Regions from separate parts of the Pseudomonas sp. AP3_22 TE3818 genome, predicted to be linked through region 1. Evidence: predicted binding sites of a transcription regulator. Region 1 holds the regulator's gene; each other region holds the start of a gene.
The links. Region 1 encodes FliA, which starts transcription of late flagellar genes. Its sites were predicted from a motif close to CTAAAGTTTNNNNNNNNNNNGCCGNTAA; they were not measured.
Positions count from the first base shown of each region.

Region 1 (9,804 bases):
CAAGGTAGTTGCCGCCGATGATGGCGACAAAGGCCATGATGATGCCGATCAGGCTTAGAACATCCATCAGAGACAGGCCTCGACCAGATGCTTGCCAATGTCGTCGAGGCTGTACACCGCGTCGGCGAGTTCAGCTTTGACGATGGCCATCGGCATGCCGTAGATCACGCAACTGGCTTCGTCCTGTGCCCAGATAGAACTGCCGCCCTGCTTGAGCAGGCGCGCGCCTTCACGGCCATCGGCGCCCATGCCGGTGAGGACGACCGCCAGAACTTTGTCACCGTAGGACTTGGCTGCCGAACCGAAGGTGATGTCCACACACGGCTTGTAATTGAGGCGCTCGTCACCCGGGAGGATTTTCACCGCGCCGCGACCGTCGATCATCATCTGCTTGCCACCCGGCGCCAGCAGCGCCAGGCCCGGACGCAGGATGTCGCCATCCTCGGCTTCCTTGACGCGGATGCGGCAGAGCTTGTCCAGGCGCTCGGCGAAGGCCTTGGTGAAGGCGGCCGGCATGTGTTGAACCAGCACGATCGGGGCCGGGAAGTTGGCCGGCAACTGGGTCAAGACCCGTTGCAGGGCGACCGGGCCGCCGGTGGACGTACCAATGGCCACCAGTTTGTAGTTTTTGCGTTTTGGCGCGGGCGACGACGTAGCGGGTGCATGCGTACGCACCGGGATCGGTGCCGGTGCCGGACGCGCGGGTGCGCTGCTGGTAAAACTGCCCACGCTGGAAGGCGCAGGCGTCGGTGCTGGCGTAGCGACAGGCGCCGGAGCGCTGTAGTGACTGACACGACGATTACTGCGCGAGATGCTGAGAATCTTCTCGCACAGCAACTGTTTGACCTTCTCGGGGTTGCGCGAGATGTCTTCGAAATTCTTCGGCAGGAAGTCCACCGCACCGGCATCCAGCGCATCGAGGGTGACCCGGGCGCCTTCATGGGTCAGCGAGGAGAACATCAGGACCGGGGTCGGGCAGCGTTGCATGATGTGCCGCACGGCCGTGATGCCGTCCATCATCGGCATCTCGTAATCCATGGTGATCACGTCGGGCTTGAGGGCCAGCGCCTGATCGATCGCCTCTTTGCCGTTGGTCGCCGTGCCGACGACCTGGATATTCGAATCCGCTGAAAGAATTTCCGAGACGCGGCGGCGGAAAAACCCCGAATCGTCCACCACCAGGACTTTGACTGCCATAAACACTCCATTAGATGGAGCGAGGCCAGGCGCCCCGCTCCACCAGAATCAAATACGCCGTGTGGCGTAACGCTTGAGCATGCTCGGAACATCGAGAATCAGCGCGATGCGGCCGTCACCGGTGATGGTGGCGCCGGACATGCCCGGCGTTCCCTGGAGCATTTTGCCCAATGGCTTGATGACCACTTCTTCCTGGCCCACCAGTTGATCGACGACAAAGCCGATCCGCTGCGTGCCCACCGAAAGGATCACCACATGGCCCTCGCGCTGCTCTTCGTGAGCGGCGGAGCTGACCAGCCAGCGTTTGAGGTAGAACAATGGCAGTGCCTTGTCCCGCACGATCACCACTTCCTGGCCGTCCACGACGTTGGTGGTCGACAGGTCGAGGTGGAAGATCTCGTTGACGTTCACCAGCGGGAACGCGAACGCCTGGTTGCCGAGCATGACCATCAGCGTCGGCATGATCGCCAGGGTCAGCGGCACCTTGATGACGATCTTCGAACCCTGGCCCTTGGCCGAGTAGATGTTGATCGAACCGTTGAGCTGGGAAATCTTGGTTTTCACCACGTCCATGCCCACGCCGCGACCCGACACGTCGGAGATCTCGGTCTTGGTCGAGAAACCCGGGGCGAAGATCAGGTTGTAGCACTCGGTGTCGCTCAGTCGATCGGCCGCGTCCTTGTCCATCACGCCGCGTTTGACCGCGATGGAACGCAGGACATTCGGGTCCATGCCTTTACCGTCATCGGAGATCGACAGCAGGATGTGATCTCCTTCCTGTTCGGCCGCCAGGATCACCTTGCCGCCACGGGCCTTGCCCGAGGCTTCGCGCTCCTCCGGCGACTCGATGCCGTGGTCGACCGCGTTGCGCACCAAGTGGACCAGCGGGTCGGCCAGAGCCTCGACGAGGTTCTTGTCGAGGTCGGTTTCTTCGCCGACGAGTTCCAGGTTGATCTCTTTCTTGAGCTGGCGAGCCAGGTCGCGAACCAGGCGCGGAAAGCGCCCGAAGACTTTCTTGATCGGTTGCATCCGGGTCTTCATGACCGCGGTTTGCAGGTCGGCGGTGACCACGTCGAGGTTCGACACGGCCTTGGACATGGCTTCGTCGCCACTGTTGAGACCCAGGCGGACCAGGCGGTTACGCACCAGCACCAGCTCGCCGACCATGTTCATGATCTCGTCCAGACGCGCGGTATCGACGCGTACGGTGGTCTCGGCTTCGCTCGTCGGTTTTTCTGCCGGTGGCGCGGCCGGGGCGCGGGCAGCAGCCGGTGCGGCGGCTGCCGGAGCTTCGGCTTTTGGCTCGGGAGCCTTGGCCACAGGTTTGGGCGCCACAGCCTTGGCTGCCGGTGCCGCAACCGCAGCGTTCGAACCGTTGGCCGCTGTCGCGGTGCCAACTTCGCTGAACTTGCCCTTGCCGTGCAATTCGTCGAGCAGCGCTTCGAACTCGTGATCGGAAATCAGATCGCTGCCAGCCGCCGCCGCGCTTGGGGCCGCGGGTGCAGGCACCGACGCAATGGCCGACTCCAGGGCCTCGACAGCAAAGTTGCCCTTGCCATGCAACTGGTCGAGCAGTGCTTCAAATTCGTCGTCAGTAATATCGGAACTGTCGCCCGGCGCTTTCGGTGCTTCTGGCGCAGCCGGAGCCTGCGCAATCGCATCGACGGCAAACTGGCCTTTACCGTGCAACTGATCGAGCAACGACTCGAACTCGGCATCGGTGATTTCGTCGCTGGCAGCCGCATCGCTGGCAGGTGTGTCTCTTGCAGGTGCGTGGGCAACCGCCGGCGCCTCGGCCTGTGCCTTGACAGCATTGAGCGAGTCCAGCAATTGCTCGAATTCGTTATCGGTAATATCGCCTGAATCGGCTTCGGCCACCGGCGCTTCAACCACGGCGGCAACAGGCGCAGCAACCCCTTCGTCAGCCGATTGCGGCTCGGCCAGACGGGCCAGCGCCGCCAGCAGCTCAGGTGTCGCTGCCGTGATCGGGCTGCGCTCGCGGACTTCGCTGAACATGCTGTTCACCGCGTCCAGCGCTTCGAGAACCACGTCCATCAGTTCCGAATCGACGCGACGCTCACCCTTGCGCAGGATGTCGAACACGTTCTCGGCAATGTGGCAGCACTCCACCAACTCGTTGAGCTGGAGGAAGCCGGCGCCCCCTTTTACAGTGTGAAAACCGCGAAAAATTGCATTGAGCAAATCCGCATCGTCCGGACGGCTTTCCAGCTCGACCAGTTGCTCGGACAGTTGCTCTAGAATCTCGCCGGCCTCAACCAGGAAATCCTGAAGGATCTCTTCATCGGCGCCGAAGCTCATCAGGGGGGGTGCTCCTAAAGGTCTAAAAACCCAAAAAACCTAAAATCCTAGGCTGGATAGCAAATCGTCCACATCGTCCTGACCGGACACAACGTCTTCTCTTTTATCGGCATGAATCTGCGGACCTTCACCCTGAGAGAGATGTTTTTGTGGATCTTTTTCAGCAAGCATTGCTTCACGGTCATGTTCGATGCCCGCAAAGCGGTCCACCTGACTGGCCATCAGCACGAGCTTGAGCAGGTTGCTTTCAACTTCGGTGACCAGTTGGGTCACACGCTTGATCACTTGCCCCGTGAGGTCCTGGTAATCCTGGGCGAGCAGGATGTCGTTGAGGTTGCCCGACACCGCGCGATTGTCCGTGCCGCTGCGCACCAGGAAGCCGTCGACCCGCCGGGCCAGTTCACGAAACTCTTCAGCGCCGACTTCGCGACGCATGAAGCGCCCCCAGTCCGTGCTCAAGGCCTGGGCTTCATCCGCCAGGCTATTGACCAGCGGCGTGGCACTCTCCACCAGGTCCATGGTGCGGTTGGCCGCGGCCTCGGTCAGCTTGACCACATAACCCAGACGCTCAGTGGCGTCGGTGATCTGCGACACTTCTTCGGCTTGCGGCATGTGCGGGTCAATCTGGAAATTGACGATCGCGCTATGCAGTTCGCGAGTGAGCTTTCCCACTTCCTGATACAGGCCGCGGTCACGGGTCTGGTTGAGCTCATGGATCAATTGCACCGCGTCGCCGAACTTGCCTTTTTCAAGGCTCTCGACCAATTCGACGGCGTGTTTTTTCAGGGTCGACTCAAAATCGCCCAATGAAGTTTCGTTATTGCCCATAGCTCCCCCGTGGCGCAGTCATCAACCGATGCGTTCGAAAATCTTCTCGATTTTTTCTTTCAACGCCTGGGCCGTGAAGGGTTTGACCACATAGCCGTTAACGCCGGCCTGGGCCGCTTCGATGATCTGCTCACGCTTGGCTTCAGCGGTCACCATCAGCACCGGCAGGTGCTTGAGCTTTTCATCGGCACGCACGTGGCGCAGCAGATCGATACCGGTCATGCCCGGCATGTTCCAGTCCGTTACCAGAAAGTCGATGCTTCCGCTGTTGAGCACCGGAATGGCGGTAGTGCCATCGTCGGCCTCGACGGTGTTGGTGAACCCAAGGTCACGCAGCAGGTTCTTGATGATCCGCCGCATCGTTGAGAAGTCATCAACGATGAGGATTTTCATGTTCTTGTCCAATTCGACCTCCAAGCAGTCTTAAACGCGCCCAGCACCTGGACGCGCCATTTCAATCAATCCGGCAAAGCACTCAATGACTGTCTGGAGCACAACAGATCGGGACCGGCGCAGTTCAATTCCACACCAGCCTCTTTCGCAGTGCCCCCACACTGCCTTCAGCGCGCTCGCCACTCCCCCAAACGCCCCCGCAAGCGGGCCGCGCACTGGCTGTGTAACTGGCTGACCCGCGATTCGCTGACCCCCAGGACCTCACCGATTTCCTTGAGGTTCAACTCTTCGTCGTAGTACAGCGCCAACACCAGTCGCTCACGCTCCGGCAAATTGGCAATCGCATCCGCCAGCGCCGCCTGGAAGCGTTCATCTTCCAGATCGCGTGACGGCTCGGTATGAGCACTCGCGCCATCCTCGTGCAGCCCTTCGTGTTCGCCGTCCTGCAACAGATCGTCGAAACTGAATAACCGGCTGCCCAGGGTGTCGTTCAAAATTCCGTAGTAATCGTCGAGACTCAATTGGAGTTCGGCCGCAACTTCGTGATCTTTAGCGTCACGGCCGGTTTTCGCTTCAATCGAGCGAATGGCGTCGCTGACCATGCGCGTATTGCGGTGAACCGAACGTGGCGCCCAGTCCCCCTTGCGCACTTCATCGAGCATGGCGCCGCGGATTCGAATGCCCGCGTACGTCTCGAAACTGGCGCCTTTGCTGGCGTCATATTTGGTCGATACCTCAAGCAGGCCGATCATCCCGGCCTGGATCAGGTCTTCGACCTGGACACTGGCCGGCAAACGCGCCAGCAAGTGGTAAGCAATGCGTTTAACCAGCGGCGCGTAACGCTCGATCAGTTCGTACTGCGCATCACGAGCCGATTTTTTGTAGAGGTTGTAACCGCTGGCTGTCATAGCACAGGTCCTGCTGTTTGCTGCACGAGGCGCTCGACGAAAAACTCCAGGTGCCCGCGCGGGTTGGCAGGCAGCGGCCAGGTATCGACCTTCTGCGCAATGGCCTTGAACGCCAGCGAGCACTTGGAACGCGGGAAGGCCTCGTAGACGGCGCGCTGCTTCTGCACAGCCTTGCGCACGCTTTCGTCGTAGGGCACCGCGCCGACGTATTGTAGGGCGACGTCGAGGAAGCGATCCGTGACCTTGGTCAACTTGGCGAACAGGTTGCGCCCTTCCTGCGGGCTCTGGGCCATGTTGGCCAGGACGCGGAAGCGGTTCATGCCGTAGTCGCGATTGAGCAACTTGATCAAGGCGTAGGCATCGGTAATCGAGGTCGGCTCATCGCACACCACCAGCAGCACTTCCTGGGCTGCACGAACGAAGCTGACGACCGACTCACCAATGCCCGCAGCGGTGTCGATCACCAATACGTCGAGGTTGTCGCCGATATCACTGAAGGCCTGGATCAGGCCTGCGTGTTGCGCAGGACTCAGATGCACCATGCTCTGTGTGCCGGATGCGGCCGGAACGATACGGATGCCGCCTGGCCCCTGCAGCAGTACATCGCGCAGTTCGCAGCGGCCCTCGATCACGTCGGCCAGGGTACGTTTGGGTGTCAGCCCCAGCAGAACGTCGACGTTCGCCAGTCCCAGGTCGGCGTCCAGCAGCATGACGCGCCGGCCAAGCTCAGCCAAAGCCAGGGACAAGTTCACTGACACGTTAGTTTTCCCGACGCCACCTTTGCCGCCGGTCACCGCGATCACCTGTACGGGATGCATGCTGCCCATGTTATTTCTTTACCTTGTCTTGCATAGACGGAGGCCACATTACTGGCTGCGCGTTCACAAACGGAACAATGCATGGCAGACCATCGATGTAGGTACAAAAACGATTCATTATTACCTTAGCCGACCTGCTTGGTCGGGCTGTGGTAGATGTCAGCGAACATGTCAGCCATGGCTTCTTCGCTGGGTTCTTCCTGCATTTGCACGCTGACGGCGCGACTGACCAACTGATGACGGCGCGGCAGATGGAGATCATCCGGAATCCGCGGGCCATCGGTCAGGTACGCCACTGGCAGCTCATGACTGATGGCCAGGCTCAACACCTCGCCCAGGCTTGCCGTTTCATCCAGTTTAGTCAGGATGCAGCCGGCGAGCCCGCAACGCTTGTAACTGTGATAAGCGGCGGTTAGAACCTGTTTCTGGCTGGTGGTTGCCAGGACCAGATAATTTTTTGAGCGGATGCCACGACCGGCCAGGCTTTCGAGCTGCATGCGCAGGGCCGGGTCGCTGGCCTGCAGGCCGGCGGTATCGATCAGCACCACGCGCTTGCGCAGCAATGGATCCAGCGCCTGCACCAGGGACTGGCCCGGATCGACGTGGGTCACCGGCACATTGAGAATGCGCCCCAGGGTCTTGAGTTGTTCCTGGGCGCCGATGCGGAAGCTGTCCATGCTCACCAGCGCAATGTTCTGCGCGCCGTACTTGAGCACGTAACGGGCAGCCAGCTTGGCCAGGGTCGTGGTCTTGCCCATGCCGGCAGGGCCGACCATGGCGATGACTCCGCCCTCTTCCAGCGGCTCGACGTCCGGGGTAACGATCATGCGCGCCAGGTGCGCCAGCAACATACGCCAGGCCTGACGAGGCTCCTGGATTTCGGTTATCAGTGCCAGCAGGTCGCGCGACAGCGGGCCGGACAGGCCAATGCGTTGCAGGCGACGCCAGAGGTTGGCCTGGTCCGGACGGCTGCCTTGCAGCTGGTTCCAGGCCAGGGACCCGAGTTGTACTTCCATGAGTTCGCGCAGGCTATTGAGCTCGAAGCGCATCGAGTCGAACGCACGCGGGTCCACGCCACTGGACGCAGGCTCAGCAACCGGTGCGGGGCGACGGGGTTCGGCGTAGGTCGGTTCGATCAGCGGCTCGGCGGCGGTCAACGGCAGGCCGGCGAACAACTGGCGGTTGGTCGCATTGTCGCTCTCGCCATCGCTGCGCAGGCTCAATTCGGCCTGGGCGGTGACGATCCGCGACTGAGTCTTGCGCAGCTCGTCTTCGAGCTCCATGTTCGGAACACGCGGCGCCAGCGCCGACAACTTGTAATCCAGCGCAGCCGTCAGCTCGACGCCCCCGGCAATCCGGCGGTTGCCGATAATGGCTGCATCAGCGCCCAGCTCATCGCGAACCAGCTTCATGGCCTGACGCATATCGGCGGCGAAAAAACGCTTAACTTGCATAAACCACTACCTCAGCCGTTGGGCCCTACTGTCGCAACGATGGTCACTTGCTTGTTGTCAGGGATTTCCTGGTAAGCCAACACGTGCAAACCCGGGACTGCGAGCCGGCCGAATCGCGAGAGCATCGCGCGAACCGGACCGGCCACCAGCAGAATCACCGGCTGACCCTGCATCTCCTGACGCTGCGCCGCGTCGATCAACGAGCGTTGCAGCTTCTCAGCCATGCTTGGCTCCAGCAGAACGCCCTCTTCCGAGCCTTGTCCTGCCTTTTGCAGACTATTGAGCAATATCTGTTCCAACCTTGGCTCCAGCGTGATGACTGGCAGCTCCGACTCAGTCCCTACAATGCTTTGGACGATTGCACGGGAGACGCCAACCCGCACAGCAGCCACCAGTGCGGCGGTATCTTGACTCTTGGCGGCATTGTTGGCGATGGCCTCGGCAATGCTGCGGATATCGCGAACAGGCACTTGCTCGGCCAACAGCGCTTGCAGCACCTTGAGCAGCTGCGACAGCGAAACCACGCCCGGCACCAGCTCTTCCGCCAGTTTCGGCGAGCTTTTGGCCAGCAATTGCATGAGTTGCTGCACTTCTTCGTGACCGATCAGTTCACTGGAGTGCTTGTAGAGTATCTGGTTCAAGTGGGTGGCCACCACTGTGCTGGCATCCACCACCGTGTAACCGAGGGACTGCGCCTGGGCACGCTGGCTGATTTCGATCCAGACCGCCTCCAGGCCGAAAGCCGGATCTTTGGCGGTAATGCCGTTGAGCGTACCGTAGACCTGCCCCGGGTTGATCGCCAGCTCGCGATCCGGGTAAATTTCCGCCTCCGCCAGAATCACCCCCATCAGGGTCAGGCGATAGGCACTCGGCGCCAGGTCGAGGTTGTCGCGGATATGCACGGTCGGCATCAGGAAGCCCAGATCCTGGGACAGCTTCTTGCGCACCCCCTTGATCCGCGCCAGCAGCTGGCCGCCCTGGTTGCGGTCCACCAGCGGAATCAGGCGATAGCCCACTTCCAGGCCGATCATGTCGATGGGCGTCACGTCATCCCAGCCAAGCTCCTTGGTTTCCTGGGCGCGGGCCGGCGACGGCAGCAGTTCCTGCTGGCGCTTGACCTCTTGCAGGGCCTGAACCTTGGCGACGTTCTGCTTTTTCCAGAACAGGTAAGCGCCACCGGCCGCCAGGGCCGCCATGGTCAGGAACGAGAAGTGCGGCATGCCGGGCACCAGGCCCATGACCGCCATCAAGCCTGCCGCCACCGCCAGTGCCTTGGGCGAGGCGAACATCTGGCGATTGATCTGTTTGCCCATGTCTTCCGAGCCGGACGCACGGGTCACCATGATGGCCGCTGCTGTCGATAACAACAGTGATGGCAATTGCGCCACCAAACCGTCACCGATGGTCAACAGTGCGTACACCTTGCCGGCGTCGGCGAAATTCATGTTGTGCTGGAAGATACCGACCGCCATGCCACCGATCAGGTTGATGAACAGGATCAACAGGCCGGCAATCGCGTCACCACGGACGAATTTGCTGGCACCGTCCATGGAACCGTAGAACTCGGCTTCCTGGGCGACTTCCGAGCGGCGGGCCTTGGCCTGGGCCTGATCGATCAGGCCGGCGTTGAGGTCGGCGTCGATCGCCATTTGCTTGCCGGGCATCGCATCGAGGGTGAAACGCGCGCTCACCTCGGAAATCCGCCCCGCACCCTTGGTCACCACGACGAAGTTGATGATCATCAGGATCGCGAAGACCACGATACCCACCACGTAGTTACCGCCGATCACCACCTCGCCGAACGCCTGGATCACCTTGCCGGCGGCCGCGTGACCGTCCTGGCCGTGGAGCATCACCACCCGCGTGGAGGCCACGTTCAATGCCAGG
Region 1 is NZ_JBRJHL010000001.1:4,872,133-4,881,936, forward strand. Features, by position in the region: gene AB7M25_RS22230 (flagellar motor protein) at 1-67, opposite strand, end outside; gene AB7M25_RS22235 (protein-glutamate methylesterase/protein-glutamine glutaminase) at 67-1,197, opposite strand; gene AB7M25_RS22240 (chemotaxis protein CheA) at 1,246-3,516, opposite strand; gene AB7M25_RS22245 (protein phosphatase CheZ) at 3,556-4,344, opposite strand; gene AB7M25_RS22250 (chemotaxis response regulator CheY) at 4,366-4,737, opposite strand; gene fliA (RNA polymerase sigma factor FliA) at 4,905-5,645, opposite strand; gene fleN (flagellar synthesis regulator FleN) at 5,642-6,472, opposite strand; gene flhF (flagellar biosynthesis protein FlhF) at 6,589-7,917, opposite strand; gene flhA (flagellar biosynthesis protein FlhA) at 7,929-9,804, opposite strand, start outside.

Region 2 (9,804 bases), 290 kb from region 1:
GCCGGATGTCGCACAAGCCTTCAGCGACTTCGTCGACCTGCAATTCAAACCCACCAGCAAGGAAGAAGGCCGCCTGGAAAGCGAGGGCGGCGGTGGCGTCGCCGTCGGCAACGCCGATCTCGCCGGAGAGGCGGATTACCATTACGAAGGCCAGACCTATCGCCTGAAAAACGGCGCCGTGGTCATCGCGGCCATCACCTCCTGCACCAACACCTCCAACCCGAGCGTGATGATGGCGGCCGGGCTGGTGGCGAAGAAGGCCGTGGAAAAAGGCCTGAAACGCAAACCCTGGGTGAAGAGCTCGCTGGCCCCCGGCTCGAAGGTGGTCACCGACTATTACAAGGCAGCCGGCCTGACCCGCTACCTCGATGAACTGGGCTTTGCCCTGGTCGGCTACGGCTGCACCACCTGCATCGGCAACTCCGGACCGCTGCCGGAACCCATCGAGAAAGCCATCCAGCAAGCCGACCTCACCGTGGCATCGGTACTCTCGGGCAATCGCAACTTCGAAGGCCGGGTGCATCCATTGGTGAAAACCAACTGGCTGGCCTCCCCGCCGCTGGTGGTCGCCTATGCGTTGGCGGGCACGGTACGCACCGACCTCAGCCGCGAACCGCTGGGCGAAGACAAGGATGGCAAACCGGTTTACCTGCGCGACATCTGGCCCAGCAGCAAAGAAATCGCCGACGCGGTGAATCAGGTCAACACCGCCATGTTCCACAAGGAATACGCCGAAGTGTTTGCCGGAGACGAACAATGGCAGGCGATCGAGGTTCCACAAGCGGCGACCTATGTCTGGCAGGACGACTCGACCTACATCCAGCACCCACCCTTCTTCGACGACATCGGCGGCCCGCCACCCGTGGTCAAGGATGTCAGCGCAGCGAACATTCTCGCCCTGCTCGGCGACTCGGTGACCACTGATCACATCTCCCCCGCCGGCAACATCAAGGCGGACAGCCCGGCAGGGCAATACCTGCGCGACAAAGGTGTGGAACCGCGGGACTTCAACTCCTACGGTTCACGGCGCGGCAACCATGAAGTGATGATGCGCGGCACCTTCGCCAACATCCGCATTCGCAACGAAATGCTCGGCGGCGAGGAAGGCGGCAACACCCGCTACATTCCCACCGGGGAAAAAATGCCGATCTACGACGCCGCCATGCGCTATCAGGCATCGGGCACCCCGCTGGTGGTGATTGCCGGCCAGGAATACGGCACCGGATCGAGCCGCGACTGGGCGGCCAAAGGCACCAATCTGCTGGGGGTGAAAGCGGTCATCGCCGAAAGCTTCGAACGCATCCACCGCTCCAACCTGGTGGGCATGGGCGTGCTGCCGTTGCAGTTCAAGCTGGATCAGAACCGCAAGAGCCTGAACCTGAACGGCAGTGAAACCCTGGACATCATCGGCTTGACCGGTGTCGAGCTGACGCCACGGATGAACCTGACACTGGTCATCACTCGCGAAGACGGCAGCCGCGAGAAGGTCGAGGTGCTGTGCCGCATCGATACGCTCAATGAGGTGGAGTACTTCAAGTCCGGAGGGATTCTGCATTACGTGTTGCGGCAGTTGATTGCTTCCTAGCCATACGCTGACACAAACACCGCCTTCGGGCGGTGTTTTTTGTCTGGGAGCCCGCCAGTACAATCGCTCGCCTCATGCTCACCCTTTCATGCCTGACACATGAGCAAATGTGGGAGCGGGCTTGCTCGCGAATGCGCTGGATCAGTCGACACAAGTGTTGAATGTCATGGTCTCTTCGCGAGCAAGCCCGCTCCCACAGGACATCAGGGGCGTTCGCAAGACTTCAACTCAAGGACTTCACATGATTGCCCTGCCATGGACGTTTCTGGCCCTGCTTTTCCTCGGCTACGCTCTGGCGCTGACCTACGGCCACCTCGGTTGGCTCTCTGCATTCTCGGTGTTCCTGTTGCTGGTGGCCGGTGCAGCGGTTCGCCAGCGCGAGATCCCTTTTGTCCGCTACCTGGGCCATGGCCTGTTCATCATTCTCGCGCTGGCCCTTGCGACGCATTGGTGGCCCGGCTTCCAAAGCGGTCAAGTCATAGCCCCGCAGCGTTTCACCGATGACGCCGTGTCGTTTTCCATGTACCTGAACCTTGACAAGCCCCTGATCGGTTTCTGGCTGTTGTTGGTCTGCCCATGGATTGTCGGTCGGCGATCGCTGCGCCTGTTCCTGCCTGTCAGCGCCATTGCGCTGACTTTGAGTGCCGTGCTGGCGCTGGGCGGCGCGCTATTGTTGGGTGTCATCGCCTGGGCGCCGAAATGGCCTGATCAAGCCTGGTGGTGGCTACTGAACAATCTGCTGCTGGTGACACTGGTCGAGGAGGCGCTGTTCCGCGGCTACATCCAGGGTGGCCTGAGCCGTTGCCTGAAAAACCTGCGCCATGGCGAAAACCTTGCCCTGCTCCTGGCTTCGTTGATCTTCGGCCTGGCCCATGCCGGTGCAGGCTGGCAATGGGTCCTGTTGGCCAGCCTGGCCGGGATCGGCTATGGCCTGGCCTACCGCTTCGGCGGGCTGGCGGCCGCAATCGCGACCCACGTCGGCTTGAACCTGCTGCACTTCGGCCTGTTCACCTATCCGATGCTCGCCGGCTGACGCAAGGGTCATTTTGCGACGCTTCACTGATTATCGAAAAAAAATCTCAACAATCCGCCGGTCTTGCCGATACAGCACTTGAAAGCCTTGCGGATTAAAAAAGCCATGCGTAACAACCAGCCAATTACACAACGCGAGCGGACCTTCCCGGCCCAGCAACGGTTGATCTCCACCACCGATGCCAAGGGCATGATCACCTACTGCAACGACGCCTTTGTCGAAATCAGCGGGTATTCCCGAGAGGAGCTGATCCGTGCACCGCACAACCTGGTCCGTCATCCCGACGTCCCGGCCGCGGTGTTCGCACACATGTGGGGCACACTGAAACAAGGCTTGCCATGGATGGGCATCGTGAAGAATCGCTGCAAGAGCGGTGACCACTATTGGGTGAACGCCTATGTGACACCGGTTTTCGAAGGCAATCAGGTGATCGGTTACGAGTCGGTGAGGGTCAAGCCCACCGCCGAACAGATCCGCCGTGCCGAGGCGCTCTACCAGCGCATCAACCAGGGCAAGTCGGCCGTTCCCTCCTCGGACAAATGGTTACCGATCCTGCAGGACTGGATGCCGTTCATTCTGGTCAGCCAATTGAGCTTCATGATCGGTGCATCGCTGAACTCGCAATGGGGTTTTGCCCTGGCGGCCGGTCTTTCGGTGCCTCTGGGCCTGATGGGCCTTCAGTGGCAACAGCGTGGCCTCAAGCGTTTGTTGAAACTGGCTGAACAGACAACGTCTGACCCGTTGATTGCACAGATGTACACCGATAGCCGTGGTGCCCAGGCGCGCCTGGAGATGTCGATCCTCAGCCAGGAAGCGCGTCTGAAAACTTGCCTGACCCGTCTGCAGGACACGGCCGAACACCTGACCGATCAAGCCAGGCAATCCGATGCCCTGGCGCACAACAGCTCCACCGGCCTGGAACGTCAGCGCGTCGAAACCGAGCAAGTGGCCACCGCGGTCAATCAGATGGCCGCTACCACCCAGGAAGTCGCCAGCCACGTACAACGCACCGCCGATGCCACCCAGGAAGCCAATCGGCTGACCGGTCGCGGTCGTGACATCGCCGGGGAAACCCGCGAAGCCATCCAGCGCCTGTCGGTGGTGGTGGGTGAAACCGGCGTCACCGTGACCCAACTGGCCAAGGACAGTAACGAAATCGGTGGCGTGGTCGACGTGATCAAAGGCATCGCCGACCAGACCAACCTGCTGGCGCTGAACGCCGCCATCGAAGCGGCCCGCGCCGGTGAGATGGGTCGTGGTTTTGCAGTGGTGGCCGACGAAGTCCGTCAACTGGCGCAACGCACCAGCGAGTCCACCGGGCAGATTCATGCGCTGATCGCCAAGCTTCAGCACACCGCCAGTACTGCAGTGCAAACCATGGAAGCCGGGCATCGTCAGGCGGAAGAAGGCGTGGCGCGGGTGCTGGAAGCGGACCAGGCGCTGGTGGGGATCAGTGAAGCGGTGGCCAACATCACCGACATGACCACCCAGATCGCCGCCGCGACCGAAGAGCAAAGTGCCGTGGCCGAAGAAATCAGCCGCAACATCAGCAACATTTCGGCGCTGGCGGACCAGACCTCGGAACAGGCACAGAACTCGGCGTTGTTGAGTGAAGAGCTGACCAAGACTGCGAACACCCAGTATTCGTTGGTGGAGCGGTTTAACCGCTGATTGAGGCTGGAATGACAAAAAAACCCGGACAGTGGAAGCTTCCGGGTTTTTTATTATCAATTTGAAAAGTATGTTGCCTGTGCGGCCGCCTTCGCGGGCAAGCCCGCTCCCACAGGGTTTTGCATTGATCACACGATCAAGCCACACCATAGATCACTGTGGGAGCGGGCTTGCCCGCGAAGAGGCCATTTGCAACACCACACCTTTCACTGAAGGAATGAAGCCACCCTCTCAGCCGCAGCCGCCAAATGCTGCTCATGGGTAAACCCGGAAGCCTTCAACGGCTTCAAGTCATGATCCCCCGCCACCAGCCAGAACACTTCGATACCTGGCGATAGCGCATACCCCTCGACCGCTTCACGATTGCCCAACGCATCGCGCTCGCCCTGCACAATCAGGGTTCGGGTTTTCAAAGAAGCCAAATGCTCGACCCGAGGTTTCTCCGGCTTGCCCACCGCATAAAACGGATACCCAAGGCACACCAGCGCATCCACCCCCAACTCATCGGCGAGCAAACTGGCCATGCGCCCGCCCATGGACTTGCCGCCGATGGCCAGCGGCCCAGTGACATGGCGTCGCACCTGGGCATACACCTCACGCCAGCATTCGAGCAGTTTCGGTGCCGGATTCGGTGGGCGCTTGCCGCCGTCGATGCGCCGCTGCGCCATGTACGGAAACTCGAAGCGCAATACGTTGACGCCTTGAGCAGCGAGGCGTGCAGCCATGTCGCCCATCCAGTCGCTGTCCATCGGTGTGCCGGCGCCGTGGGCGAGGATCAGCGTCGCCGCTGCCTTGCCGGCCGCGGCATTCCACAACCATCCATGATCCCGCACGCACTGCGCCCATTGATCCCCGTCAATACCGGCCTTGTGCCCTTTGTCCATGCTTGCCTCGCTTTCAGTCTGCCTATAACTCCGGCCGAAGGGTGCGCTGCCTTGCGCGAGTGCGCTCACTTCGGCTGAACCGTGGATGGGGAACCATGAACACTTCTATCAGTACCGCCTACAACTACAAGGTGGTCCGCCAATTCGCCATTATGACGGTGGTGTGGGGCATCGTCGGCATGGGGCTCGGGGTTTTTCTCGCTGCCCAGTTGGTCTGGCCCGAACTCAACTTCAATTTGCCCTGGACCAGCTTCGGCCGCTTGCGCCCGCTGCACACCAACGCAGTGATCTTCGCCTTCGGCGGCTGCGCGCTGTTCGCCAGCTCGTTCTATTCAGTGCAACGCACCTGCCAGACGCAATTGTTTGCGCCGAAAATCGCCGCGTTCTGCTTCTGGGGCTGGCAGCTTGTGATCCTGCTGGCGGCCATCAGCCTGCCGCTGGGCTACACCAGCTCCAAGGAATACGCCGAGCTGGAATGGCCGATCGACATCCTGATCACCATTGTCTGGGTCGCCTACGCCATCGTGTTCTTCGGCACAATCATGCAGCGCAAGACCAAACACATCTATGTCGGTAACTGGTTCTTCGGTGCGTTCATCATCACCGTGGCGATCCTGCACATCGTCAACAACATGGAATTGCCGGTCAGTTTCACCAAGTCCTACTCGCTGTACTCCGGCGCCACCGACGCGATGGTGCAATGGTGGTACGGCCACAACGCCGTGGGCTTTTTCCTCACCGCCGGTTTTCTGGGAATGATGTATTACTTCGTGCCGAAACAGGCCGAGCGCCCGGTGTACTCCTATCGCTTGTCGATCGTGCACTTCTGGGCGCTGATCACCCTGTACATCTGGGCCGGCCCGCACCATTTGCACTACACCGCGCTGCCGGACTGGGCGCAATCGCTGGGCATGGTGATGTCGCTGATCCTGCTCGCGCCGAGCTGGGGTGGCATGATCAACGGCATGATGACCCTGTCGGGCGCCTGGCATAAGTTGCGCAGCGACCCGATCCTGCGCTTCCTCGTGGTGTCGCTGGCGTTCTACGGCATGTCGACCTTCGAAGGGCCGATGATGGCGATCAAGACGGTCAACGCCCTCTCCCACTACACCGACTGGACCATCGGCCACGTACACGCCGGCGCGCTCGGCTGGGTGGCGATGATTTCCATCGGCGCGCTGTACCACATGATCCCGAAAGTCTTCGGACGCGAGCAGATGCACAGCATCGGCCTGATCAACGCGCACTTCTGGCTCGCCACCATCGGCACCGTGCTGTACATCGCCTCGATGTGGGTCAACGGCATCGCCCAGGGCCTGATGTGGCGTGCGGTGAACGAGGACGGCACGCTGACCTACTCCTTCGTCGAGACCCTGGTGGCCAGCCACCCCGGCTTCGTCGTGCGGCTGGTGGGCGGCGCGATCTTCCTCAGCGGCATGTTCCTGATGGCCTACAACACCTGGCGCACCGTGCGGGCCTCGCAGCCTGCCGAAGTCGCCGCTGCCGCGCAGATGGCCTGAGGAGTCCGCCATGAAACACGAAACTATCGAGAAAAACGTCGGCCTGTTGCTGCTGCTGATGATCCTGGCCGTGAGCATCGGTGGCCTGACCCAGATCGTCCCGCTGTTCTTCCAGGACGTGACCAATAAACCGGTGGAAGGCATGAAGCCCTACACCGCGCTGCAACTGGAAGGCCGCGACATCTACATCCGCGAAGGCTGCGTCGGCTGTCACTCACAGATGATCCGTCCGTTCCGCGCCGAGACCGAACGCTACGGGCACTACTCGGTGGCCGGCGAAAGCGTCTGGGATCACCCGTTCCTGTGGGGTTCGAAACGTACCGGGCCGGACCTGGCGCGGGTCGGTGCGCGCTACTCGGATGACTGGCACCGCGCGCACTTGTACAACCCGCGCAACGTCGTGCCGGAGTCGAAGATGCCCGCCTACCCGTGGCTGGTGGCCAATCAACTCGACAGCAGCCACACCGAAACCAAGATCAAGGCCATGCGCACCCTGGGCGTGCCGTACTCCGACGAAGACATCACCGGCGCCGTCGCTTCGCTCAAGGGCAAGAGCGAGATGGATGCACTGGTCGCCTACCTGCAAGTGCTCGGCACTGCGATCAAGAGCAAGAGGTGAGCCATGGTTGTTGAAATGAGCACTGGAATGATCCGCGGCCTGGGCACGGTCGTGGTGTTCGTGGCCTTCGTCGGCCTGACGCTGTGGGTGTTCAACGGCAAGCGCGGCCCGGCATTCGCCGAAGCGCGCCTGCTGCCGTTCGCCGACGAACCACAACCCGACATCACCGAAGATTCAGCCACAAGGAGTACCCGGCCATGACCACCTTCTGGAGTACGTGGATCTGCGTACTGACCATCGGCAGCCTGATCGGCCTGACCTGGCTGCTGATCGGCACCCGTAAGGGCGAGACCAAGGGCAGCGTCGACCAGACCATGGGCCACAGCTTCGATGGCATCGAGGAGTACGACAACCCGCTGCCGCAATGGTGGTTCATGCTGTTCGCCGGCACGCTGGTGTTCGCCGTCGGCTACCTGATCCTTTATCCGGGCCTGGGCAACTGGAAAGGTATCCTCCCCGGCTATGAAAATGGCTGGACCGGTGCCCACGAGTGGGAAAAGGAAATGGCCAGGGCTGACGCCAAGTTCGGGCCGATCTTCGCCAAATTTGCGGCAATGCCAGTGGAAGAAGTGGCCAAAGACCCGCAAGCGCTGAAAATGGGCGGCCGCCTGTTTGCCTCCAACTGCTCGGTGTGCCATGGCTCGGATGCCAAGGGTGCGTACGGTTTCCCCAACCTGACCGACAGCGACTGGCGCTGGGGTGCCAGCGCAGAAACCATCAAGACCACCATCATGGGTGGCCGGATGGCGATGATGCCGGCCTGGGGCGAAGTCCTGGGGGAGGAAGGCGTGAAAAACGTCGCCGCCTTTGTGCGTCATGATCTGGCCGGCCTGCCTTTGCCGGAAGGCAGCAAGGCGGACCTGCAAGCTGGACAACAAGCCTTCAGCACCACCTGCGTCGCCTGTCATGGAGCGAACGGCCAGGGCACCGAAGCCATGGGCGCGCCGAACCTGACGCACCCGTCCGGTTTCATTTACGGCACCAGCCTGACGCAGCTTGAACAGACGATTCGGCATGGTCGCCAGGGCCATATGCCGGCGCAGAACGAACTGCTCGGCAATGACAAGGTGCAACTGCTGGCCGCGTATGTGTACAGCCTGTCCCACGGTTTGAATACCGAGCGCCTGCAGGCTGAAGACATCCGCGAATAAATCCCGACCGCTCTGCTGCCGCATTCTCCCGGATGCGGCAGTTCCCTGCCCCTTTGCGACGCATTGTCGCACCCTCTTTGACTCTTCCTTTCGGTTCCCCGGATTCAGGTCTAAGCTTCCCCCGAAGCGGACTGGCCGGTGCCGGTTCCAGGTCGACCCGGAACGATGTGTTCGACGAATCTGCCCGATGACAGGCCGCAAAGGCTGGTAGATACCGGCTGTCGAGCCAGTTGCCTTCGGTCAGCCAAACGTTGCGTTTGAACACACCTCGTTACATCCGACCTGACCCCCTCGCCTGATCAGTCCGCCGGGACGTTTTGCCCGCGGGCAATTTTGTCCCTACGCGGCGCATGGAAAGGCCGCAGAATCAGCATTTGAAAGCATTGACCCAGGTCATGGCGCGTTGCAATGACCCCCTGCTTTCTCCATACTTGCGGCCGATTTTTAATCCTAATAAAACACCCAAACCGTGGAACCTTAGAATGAGCACAGCAATCAGTCCGACTGCTTATAACTATAAGGTAGTCCGCCAGTTCGCCATCATGACGGTGGTCTGGGGGATCCTTGGCATGGGGCTCGGTGTCTTCATCGCCTCACAGCTCGTATGGCCGGAATTGAACTTCGGTCTGCCGTGGACGACTTTTGGACGCTTACGCCCGTTGCACACCAACCTGGTGATTTTCGCCTTTGGTGGATGTGCACTGTTTGCCACTTCTTATTACGTCGTGCAGCGAACCTGCCAAACGCGACTGATTTCCGACAGCCTCGCTGCCTTCACCTTCTGGGGATGGCAAGCGGTGATCGTCGGCGCGATCATTACCTTGCCGATGGGTTTCACCACCACCAAGGAATACGCGGAACTGGAATGGCCCCTGGCTATTCTGCTGGCCATTGTCTGGGTCACCTACGGTCTGGTGTTCTTCGGCACCATCGTCAAGCGCAAGACCAAGCACATCTATGTGGGTAACTGGTTCTACGGCGCCTTCATCGTCGTGACCGCGATGTTGCACATCGTCAACCACATGTCGCTGCCGGTCAGCCTGTTCAAGTCCTACTCGGCCTACTCGGGTGCGACGGACGCAATGATCCAGTGGTGGTACGGCCACAACGCCGTGGGCTTCTTCCTGACCACCGGCTTCCTGGGCATGATGTACTACTTCGTGCCGAAACAGGCCGAGCGTCCGATCTACTCCTATCGCCTGTCGATCGTGCACTTCTGGGCGCTGATCACCCTGTACATCTGGGCCGGTCCCCACCACCTGCACTACACCGCTCTGCCGGACTGGGCTCAGTCGCTGGGCATGGCGATGTCGATCATCCTGCTGGCACCGAGCTGGGGCG
Region 2 is NZ_JBRJHL010000001.1:4,582,758-4,592,561, forward strand. Features, by position in the region: gene acnA (aconitate hydratase AcnA) at 1-1,585, shown strand, start outside; gene AB7M25_RS20850 (CPBP family intramembrane glutamic endopeptidase) at 1,827-2,618, shown strand; gene AB7M25_RS20855 (methyl-accepting chemotaxis protein) at 2,724-4,289, shown strand; gene AB7M25_RS20860 (alpha/beta family hydrolase) at 4,496-5,173, opposite strand; gene ccoN (cytochrome-c oxidase, cbb3-type subunit I) at 5,269-6,693, shown strand; gene ccoO (cytochrome-c oxidase, cbb3-type subunit II) at 6,704-7,312, shown strand; gene AB7M25_RS20875 (cbb3-type cytochrome oxidase subunit 3) at 7,316-7,513, shown strand; gene ccoP (cytochrome-c oxidase, cbb3-type subunit III) at 7,510-8,463, shown strand; gene ccoN (cytochrome-c oxidase, cbb3-type subunit I) at 8,946-9,804, shown strand, end outside.
Region 2: AB7M25_RS20855 (methyl-accepting chemotaxis protein) is a predicted target of FliA. The motif match lies at 2,664-2,691, and genes of this name have one in related genera.

Region 3 (9,804 bases), 1.2 Mb from region 1:
GCAGCACCGAAGGCTCGCCGCTGCGTCGGACCGGTTACGAAAACTGGTTGCGCAACCTGGCGGTAGGCCTGGGCAATGCGCCTTCGACGATTCCGGTGCTGGAGGCGTTGAAGGCGCGGCGCGAGCATCCGTCCGAACTGGTCCGCGAACACGTCGAGTGGGCCCTGAAACAACACGGCCTCGTGTAGGAGCGGCGTCAGGCTTCGTCGTTGTAGACGAACTTGGGCATTTCCCAGTGGAAACGGATCGCCAACAAGCGCAACAGGAACCCGCCGAACAGGGTGATCAGAATCGCCTGTTCCCCTGGCAAGTTCAGGTACAGACAGAGCATGTAGCACCACGCCGCCGCAAACGAGACGCTGGCGTACAGCTCACGCCGGAAGATCAGCGGAATATCGTTGCAGAAAATGTCCCGCAGGATGCCGCCAAATACTCCGGTGATTACGCCGCTGACCGAGGCGACCAACATGCCATGGCCCATTTCCAGGGCGGTGATGCAGCCGATCAGGGTGAAGGCCACCAGCCCCATGGCATCGAGCACCAGAAACAGTGAGCGCAAATGCCGCATCCAGCGTGCCGTGAACACGGTAATCATCGCCGCAGCCGTGGTCAGCACCAGGTATTCCGGGTGTTTGACCCACGTCAGCGGGTAATGCCCGAGCAGCACATCGCGCACCGAGCCGCCCCCCAGCGCCGTGACGCAAGCGATCAGCACCACGCCAAACCAGTCCATGCCACGACGCCCGGCAGACAGGGCGCCGGTCATGGCTTCGGCGGTGATGGCGATCAGGTAGAGCATCAGCAACATGGTGGCGGTCCTTGCGAAAAGGCGCGCAGTCTACTGACTTCGCCGAAGCACCAAAAGAGGGCGCCGCTACTTGTAGGAGCCGGCTTGCCGGCGATGGCGTCCTCAAGGACCTCTTCGCTGGCAAACCAGCTCCCACATGTCGGGTTTCAAGCTCAGGCCTTGATGAAATGCTTGCGGTAATGCTGCAACTCGGCGATGGATTCGCGGATGTCGTCCAGCGCCAGGTGGGTGCTGCCCTTCTTGAAGCTGTCACGCACGTCCGGTGCCCAGCGCGCCGCCAGCTCTTTGAGCGTGGACACGTCGAGGTTGCGGTAGTGGAAATAGCTTTCCAGGGATTTCATGTGGGTATAAAGGAAGCGACGGTCCTGGCAGATGCTGTTGCCGCAGATCGGCGATTTGCCCTTCGGCACCCACTTCTCCAGGAAGGCGATGGTTTCGGCTTCGGCTTCGGCCATGCTGATACGGCTATCGCGAACCCGCTGGGTCAGCCCGGAACCGCCATGCTGACGGGTGTTCCACTCGTCCATGCCGGCGAGGATTTCGTCGCTGTGGTGAATGGCGATCACCGGGCCTTCGGCCAGGGTGTTCAGGTCACTGTCGGTGACGATGGTGGCCATTTCGATAATGACGTCGGTATCAGGGTTCAGACCGGTCATTTCCAGGTCGATCCAGATCAGGTTCTGCGGATTTTGCATGTTCGGCTCCTAAGCAATGCTGCGCAGTTTAGCCTAGGCCGGTGGCCGGGCGTGCTAAACTCGCGGCCGTTTTACCTAATCGCTGCATTCTTTATACGGAACACCCATGGCCAAACGCCAACTCAATCGCCGCCAAAACTGGCGCATCGAAAAGATTCAGGGCGAACGCGCTGCCCGCGCCGCCAAACGCGAGTCCTCGGCTGTCGAGGCACTTGAGGGCGGCGATCTGGGCCCGGAACAGCACGGTCTGGTGATCGCGCACTTCGGTGTGCAGGTTGAGGTCGAGGCCCGCGACGGCGAGCTCGCCGGCCAGGTGTTCCGTTGCCACCTGCGCGCGAACCTGCCGGCGCTGGTGACCGGTGATCAGGTGGTGTGGCGCGCCGGCAACCAGGGCATCGGCGTGATCGTGGCGCAACTGCCGCGCAACACCGAACTATGCCGCCCGGACAGCCGTGGTCAGCTCAAGCCGGTGGCGGCCAACGTCGACATGATCGTCATCGTGTTTGCACCGCTGCCCGAGCCCCACGCCAACCTGATCGACCGCTACCTGGTGGCGGCCGAACATGCGGGCATCAAGCCGCTGCTGCTGCTGAACAAGTTCGACCTGATCGACGAAAACAACGCCCCGGCGCTGAATGCCTTGCTCGCCGTATACCGCACCCTCGGTTACCCGGTGCTGGAAGTGTCGGCGCATCACGGTAACGGGATGGAGCAGTTGCAGACGCAACTGGACGGACGCATCAGCGTATTCGTCGGCCAGTCCGGTGTCGGCAAGTCGTCGCTGGTCAACAGCCTGCTGCCGGATGTCGAAACCCGCGTCGGTCCGCTGTCCGAGCTGTCCGGCCAGGGCACCCACACCACCACCACCGCGCGGTTGTTCCACTTCCCCGGCGGCGGTGAGTTGATCGACTCCCCGGGTATCCGCGAATTTGGCCTGGGCCACGTCAGCCGTGCCGACGTCGAAGCCGGCTTCATCGAGTTCAACGACCTGCTGGGCACCTGCCGCTTCCGCGACTGCAAGCATGACCGCGAACCCGGTTGCGCCCTGCTCAAGGCCCTTGAAGATGGCCGCGTGCAGCAGCAACGGATGAACAGCTACCGCTCGATCATCGCTAGCCTGCCGGAAAACGGCTACTAAACAGACGTGCCGACCGCCCGGCTTTACGCGGGGTGGTCGGCGGCTGGATCTCCCCCCCGCTTAAACATCTGACCTTTCTGTAGGACGTGCGCACGCTCGCCTGTAGGGCATTTCTCTTTCCGCGCCGACCTCTTGAAGCCGCCCTGTAATCACCTAGTTTCAAACCCTCTTCGCACTCCAGCGACACCGAGGGACACCCATGCAAACCTACCATCTGTTCATCAGCCACTCGTGGAACTACTCCGACGCCCACGACAATCTCGTACGCCTGCTCAACGCCAAGCCCGGTTTCACCTACAAGAATTTTTCGGTGCCGCCGGACAACCCGATTGTCGGCGCGAAAACCGACAAACAACTGGAGGAGGCCATCGAAAACAAGATCCGTCCGTGTTCGGCGGTATTGATCATGGCCGGGATGTATTCCACCTACAGCAAGTGGATCAACAAGGAAATCGAGATCGCCAAGCGCATGGGCAAGGTGATCATTGCGATCAAACCGTTCGGCGCCGAGCGCATTTCCACGGTAGTACGTGAGGCGGCACATGCCGAGTGTGCCTGGAACACCAACAGCATCATCAGCGCCATTCGCCAGCATACGGCGGTGTAACCATGCGCAAGGGACTGTTTATCGGCATCAACGACTACACCCACGTTTCGCGGCTGAGCGGTTGCAGCAATGACGCCATGGCCATGGCTTCCGTGCTCAAGACCGACGCCAATGGCGATCCGAACTTCAAGAACATCGTGCTGACCTCCGCCGAGGACTACCTGAGCCGGGAAAAGCTCGAAGACCAGATCCGCGAACTGTTTTCCGGGGACTGCCATGTCGCGCTGCTGTATTTCGCCGGCCACGGCAGCTTCGACACCGACACCGACGAAGGCATGTTGATCCCGCAGGATTACAAGAGCGCCAAGGACGGGATTCGCCTCAGTGACATTCTCAACTGGGCGAGCAAAGCCACGAAGATCAAAAACAAAGTGATCATCCTCGATTGTTGCCAGAGCGGCTCGGCCGGCGAACTGCGCGCCTTGCGCAGCGAGGGCAGCGTGGTCGGCGAAGGCATGACCATCCTGACCGCCTGTAAAAAGGAAGAGCCGGCGATGGAGGGCGCGCAACACGGCGTGTTCACCGGACTATTGCTCCAGGCCCTGCACGGCGGAGCAGCGAACATCCTGGGCAAGATCACACCCGGCAGCCTCTATTCGTTTGTCGACAACGCCCTCGACGCCTGGGAACAGCGGCCGGTGTTCAAGACCAACGTCTCGCAGTTCATTTCCCTGCGCGAAGTGTCGCCGCTGATCCCCAAGGAAATCCTGCGCAAACTCCCCGAATGGTTTGCCGAAGCGGAGTCGGTGTACCCCCTCGCCCCCAGCTTTGAGCCCACCGAGCCTGAATTCAACCCGGAGCACGGCGACGTCTTCGCCCAGTTGCAAAAGTGCAACCGCCACAGCCTGGTCGAACCGGTGGACGCCGAGCATATGTACTACGCCGCCATCCACTCCACCGGCTGCCGCCTCACCGCCCTCGGCGCCTATTACCGCGAACTCGCGATCAAGGGACATTTCTGATGCCAGTGTTTATCAGCTACCGCCACATGGACCGCGCCCACGCGGTCAAAATCAACGGGCGCCTGATCCAGGCCAACATCAAGACCTACCTCGATGTGCTGGATGCCGAATCCCAGACCACCGACGACATCACCGGGGTGATTACCCGCAACATCAGCGAATGCACTCACCTGCTGGCAGTGGTCTCGGAGAAAACCGCGCTGTCCTGGTGGGTGCCGTTCGAAATCGGCGAGGCGACCATCACCAACCGACGCATCTGCTCGTTCAAGACCGGCCCGACCGAGCTGCCGCTGTACCTGGACAAATGGCCGAAGCTGACCAGCGACCGGGACATCGACTTCTTTATCGATGCCTATCGCAACGAAGCAACGCTCAAGCGCTCGATGTCGCTTGAGTCCGTGACCGGCAGCGAGTCGGTGCGCAGCGTCAACAGATCCAATGCGGATCGCTTTCACGCCGAGCTCAAGTCACGAATCATCCGCGGATTCTGAAGTCACTCCAGGGGTTCTCTCACCCATCATCTGTAGGAGCCGGCTTGCCGGCGATGCGTTCAAGTACGCCGAGTGGTTCCAGACAGCACGCGTAATCGTTGACAACCATCGCCGGCAAGCCGGCTCCTACAGGGGATCCCTCCAAACCAGTGAACGCCGCACAAAAAAGCCGACATCTCTGTCGGCTTTTTTGTACGTCACTGCTTGGGTGGTTCAGCCGGTTTCGGCGCTGGATCATCGAACAGATTCAAACGCTCGCGCAGTTCGTGAGCCGGCAACGGTTCCTTGTCCGCCGGCAACGCGTTCGGGTCGACCGGCGCGGTCGGTGTTGCACCTGGTGCAGCCGAACCTTGCGGCGCATCGGGAGCTGGCTCCGCCCCTTGCGAACCTTCGATCGCCCGCTGGGCTTTCTTGGTCAGTACCACGATGTCGATACGGCGGTTCACCGGGTTGAACGGGTGCTCGCGATCGAACAACGCCGACGAGGCATAACCGACCACGCGCGCCACCTGTGCATCTGGATAGCTGCCCGCCACCAGCGCACGACGTGCGGCGTTGGCACGGTTGGCCGAGAGTTCCCAGTTACCGAAATCACCGGTGCCTGTGTACGGCTTGGCATCGGTGTGGCCGCTGATGCTGATCTTGTTCGGCACCGCCTTGATGGTGTCGGCCATGGCCAGCAGGATGTCTTCGAAATAAGGCTTCAAGCGAGCTGAGCCTGAATCGAACATCGGGCGGTTTTCCGCGTCCATGATCTGGATACGCAGGCCGTCCGGGGTAATTTCGAACAGGATCTGGTCCTTGAACTTCTGCAGCTGCGGATTCTCATCAACTTTGTTCTGCAGTTCTTGCAGCAACAGTTCGAGGCGTTCCTTTTCGACCTGCTCGGCCATGCCTTCGACCTGGTCGGTATCGATGGTGACCTTGTCCGGCTGCGGCTGGGACTTCACCTCAGGGTTGAGGGTGTTTTCCGGCGCCAGGGTCGGCGTGCCGCCCAGATCGATGATGTACGGCGTGCCGCTTTCGGAAAAGCCGATCGGGTCCTTGAAGTAACCGGCGATGGCGATCTTCTGTTCCGGCGTAGCGGTGGACAGCAGCCACAACACCAGGAAGAACGCCATCATCGCCGTGGCGAAGTCGGCGAAGGCGATCTTCCAGGAGCCCCCGTGATGCCCGCCCCCGTACTTTTTGACGCGCTTGATGATTATCGGCTGGTTATTTTCCATAACTTAACGACCGCGAACCGCTTGTTCCAGCTCGGCGAAGCTTGGACGGTGAGCCGGGTACAGTACCTTGCGACCGAACTCCACAGCCAGCGATGGCGGCATACCGGAGGCCGAGGCGACCAGCGAAGCTTTGATGGCTTCGTAGACGTTCAACTCTTCCTTGGCATCGTGACCCAGGGCGTGCGCCAGGGGACCGAAGAAACCGTAGGCGGCGAGAATACCGAAGAAGGTACCGACCAATGCCGCACCGACGTGCAGGCCGATGGACTTCTGGTCGCCATCACCCAGCGAAGCCATGGTGACCACGATACCCAGTACCGCCGCGACGATACCGAAGCCCGGCATGGCGTCAGCAATGCCGTTCACTGCGTGGGACGGGTGGTCCAGGTCTTCCTTGAGGCTGGCCAGTTCCATGTCGAACAGATTTTCAAGTTCGTGGGGCGCCATGTTGCCGGAGGACATGATGCGCAGGTAATCACAGACGAACGCGGTCATGCGCTCGTCCTTGAGTACCGTCGGGTACTTGGCGAAGATCGGACTCGCGGCGGCATCTTCGATATCACCTTCAATCGCCATCATGCCTTCGCGGCGACTCTTGTTGAGGATCTCGTAGATCAGCCCCAGCACTTCCAGATAAAACGCATGGTTGAAACGCGAACTGAACATTCCCAAGGCTTTCTTGAAAACGTGCATCGCCATATGACCAGGGTTGGCCTGAAGGAAAGCGCCGAGCGCCGCACCGCCGATGATCATCACCTCGAAAGGCTGGATCAGAGCGGCAATCTTGCCGTGGGAAAGCACGTATCCGCCGAGCACGCTCGCGAATACGACGATGATGCCGATAATTTTAGCCATAGGTTAGGAGAGCACTTACTGAGTCGGGTTCAAGGTCATATTCGGAAGTTAAAAAATCTCTTCTTCTACTTATCGGCAAAACTGCGCCAGACTATAGCCAGTTCAGGCGAAAAGCTAATTTGACCCCTTCCGGGCACAGGTATTGTTGACGATGATCGCCGCCCACCATGGTTAACGAAACGAACGTTCCAACCCCAAAACCGACGACGCTCGAAGGCTGGGTCAAGCTGCTCGATGGCGTGCGCCTGCCGGTTCCGCAAGCCAGCCACGACCGCGTCTGCAAGGCCATCCGCGACAATCGCAGCTCGCTGCGCGATATCGCCGACCTCATGCAAGGCAGCCCCGCCCTGGCCTTGAGCGTGATTCGCGAAGCCAACCGACACACCCACGGCGGCATGACCGAGCCTGCGGAAAACCTTGAGGTTGCGATCAATCGCCTCGGCCTGAAACGCACCGAAGAATTGCTCGCGCGGCTGCCCGCCAACCCCCAGTCCGAGATCCCCAAGACCCTGCGTCAGCTGCAGATGATCAGCCAGCACGCCACGCAACAGGCCAATGGTTTTTTTGCCAGTCGCCTGGCGCGCCTGTGGCAGGACATACACTGGGGCAGCCTGCTGTTTCTTTCGCCCCTGTGGCCTTTGGCACTGACCCATCCAGAACTGCTCGAAGACTGGGAGCTGCGGGTCATCCATAAAGGTGAGTCGGCACGTAAAGTCGAAAAGCAATTGTTTGGCGTACGCCTGCTGGACATCGGCCAGGCGCTGGTGAAGGTCTGGCACTTGCCGATCTGGGTGCAACAGGGCTATCGCCTGTTGCTCACCGAGCAGCGGGAGCTGGTGAAAGTCCTGCGCATTGCCCGTGACAGCGAGCACCCGCTGCGCCAGCAGAACCGCCTCGATGACGATCCGACCCTGCGCCGCTGGCTCAACCAACCGGCCAATACGGTGCTGCTGGCCAACGGGCTGGCGCTGTCGGCACAACACGCCTGGGACAGCCCGCACAGTGAACGCTGGCAGTACCTGACCAGCCTTTACCTGCAAATGCCGATGGATGAGGTGCAACAACAACTGCACCAGCAAGCCGCCAACAGCGCGCGCCATCACGCCATGCCCGACCTCTGGCACCCCGCCGAATCGCTGATCTGGCCGTGGGGCATGAACCGGATCCACGCCGGACTGCTACCGGCCGCCGGCCCCACGGCCGAAGATCTGGCGAAATGGCGCAAGCAATGCGCCGAATTGCTGGTCGAGCCGAGTCGTTTCACCAACGCCATGCACTTGACCATCGCCGCCCGGGACGCCCTCGTGGCCTGCGGCATGCGTCGGGTGATGATCCTGATGGCCGACCGTGCCCATGCCAACCTGCGCGTGCACCAGACGGCCGGCCTGCCGAAGGAAACGGCCGGGCTGAACTTCGTGGTCAGCCAGAGCAACGTCTTGCAACGCCTGCTCGCGCAACAGGCCCAGGTCCGCCTGACGCCGGCCAACAATGCGCAATTCTCGGCCCTGCTGCCCAACAGCCTGCGCTCACAGTTCAGCGGTGAACACCTGCTGCTGCGTTCGCTGGTCAACAATGGCCGGGTGATCATGATCGTCGTGGCGGATCAGGGCGGTGAGCCGTTTTCGGAAGTTTCCGTGCAGGCCTTCGGCAAAACCGCGCAGTGCATCGAGAAAGCCCTGCACAGCTTTAGCCACCGTGGCCAATAAGGCTGCGCTACAATCCTCCCTTTTGTGCTCTGGAGACCTCACATGTCTGACTTCTCTGGCTTGCCGCTGGTGATCGAGCCGAGCGACTTGCTCCCTCGGCTCGAAGCCCGCGAACTGATTCTGGTGGACCTGACCAGTGCCGCCCGCTACGCCGAAGGACACATTCCCGGCGCGCGTTTTGTCGATCCGAAACGCACGCAACTGGGGCAGGCACCCGCCCCGGGACTGATGCCCCCGCAGGCAGCGCTCGAAACGCTGTTTGGCGAGCTGGGACACAATCCCGATGCGGTCTATGTCGTGTATGACGATGAAGGCGGCGGTTGGGCCGGGCGTTTCATCTGGCTGCTGGATGTCATCGGCCACAGCAAGTACCACTATGTCGACGGCGGTCTGACGGCCTGGCTGGCAGAAGGCTTGCCCATGTCGATCCAGATTCCGCCAGCCGTGGGCGGCCCGGTTTCTCTGACCTTGCACGACGAACCCACGGCTACCCGCGAATACCTGCAAAGCCGGCTCGGCGCCGCCGACCTGGCCATCTGGGACGCACGCGGGCCGCTGGAGTATTCCGGCGAGAAGGTCCTGGCGGCCAAGGGCGGGCACATTCCCGGCGCGGTCAATTTCGAATGGACCGCCGGCATGGATCCGTCACGCCAGTTGCGCATCCGCACCGACATGCCGCAGATCCTCGAACAACTCGGGATCAGCAAAGACAAAGAAGTGATTACCCACTGCCAGACCCACCATCGCTCTGGCTTCACCTATCTGGTGGCCAAGGCTCTCGGTTATCCGCGGGTCAAGGGCTACGCCGGCTCCTGGGGCGAATGGGGCAACCATCCCGATACCCCGGTAGAAATTTAAGATTTTTAAGGACCGTTAATGAACAAGCGTCTGTTTCTCCTCGGCCAGTACCTGCTGCCCCACAACTTGCTCTCGCGACTGGCCGGCTGTATCGCCGAATGCCGCGTGCGCTGGTTCAAGAATGCCTTTACCGCCTGGTTCGCCAAGCGCTATCAGGTGGACATGTCCCAGGCGCTGGTCGAAGACCTGACTGCCTACGAGCACTTCAACGCGTTCTTCACCCGCGCACTGAAAGACGGTGCCCGTCCGCTGGACGAAACGCCGGGCGCGATCCTCAGCCCGGCCGACGGCGCGATCAGCCAGCTCGGCCCGATCGAGCACGGTCGTATATTCCAGGCCAAGGGCCACAGCTTCAGCGTGCTGGAACTGCTGGGTGGCGATGCGGCGAATGCTGCGCCGTTCATGGGCGGTGACTTCGCGACCATCTACCTGTCGCCGAAGGACTACCACCGCGTGCA
Region 3 is NZ_JBRJHL010000001.1:6,068,523-6,078,326, forward strand. Features, by position in the region: gene queG (tRNA epoxyqueuosine(34) reductase QueG) at 1-188, shown strand, start outside; gene AB7M25_RS27625 (trimeric intracellular cation channel family protein) at 197-808, opposite strand; gene orn (oligoribonuclease) at 961-1,503, opposite strand; gene rsgA (small ribosomal subunit biogenesis GTPase RsgA) at 1,610-2,641, shown strand; gene AB7M25_RS27640 (TIR domain-containing protein) at 2,841-3,248, shown strand; gene AB7M25_RS27645 (caspase family protein) at 3,251-4,210, shown strand; gene AB7M25_RS27650 (toll/interleukin-1 receptor domain-containing protein) at 4,210-4,701, shown strand; gene motB (flagellar motor protein MotB) at 4,899-5,927, opposite strand; gene motA (flagellar motor stator protein MotA) at 5,931-6,782, opposite strand; gene AB7M25_RS27665 (HDOD domain-containing protein) at 6,950-8,488, shown strand; gene AB7M25_RS27670 (rhodanese-like domain-containing protein) at 8,531-9,346, shown strand; gene asd (archaetidylserine decarboxylase) at 9,365-9,804, shown strand, end outside.
Region 3: motA (flagellar motor stator protein MotA) is a predicted target of FliA. The motif match lies at 6,852-6,879, and genes of this name have one in related genera.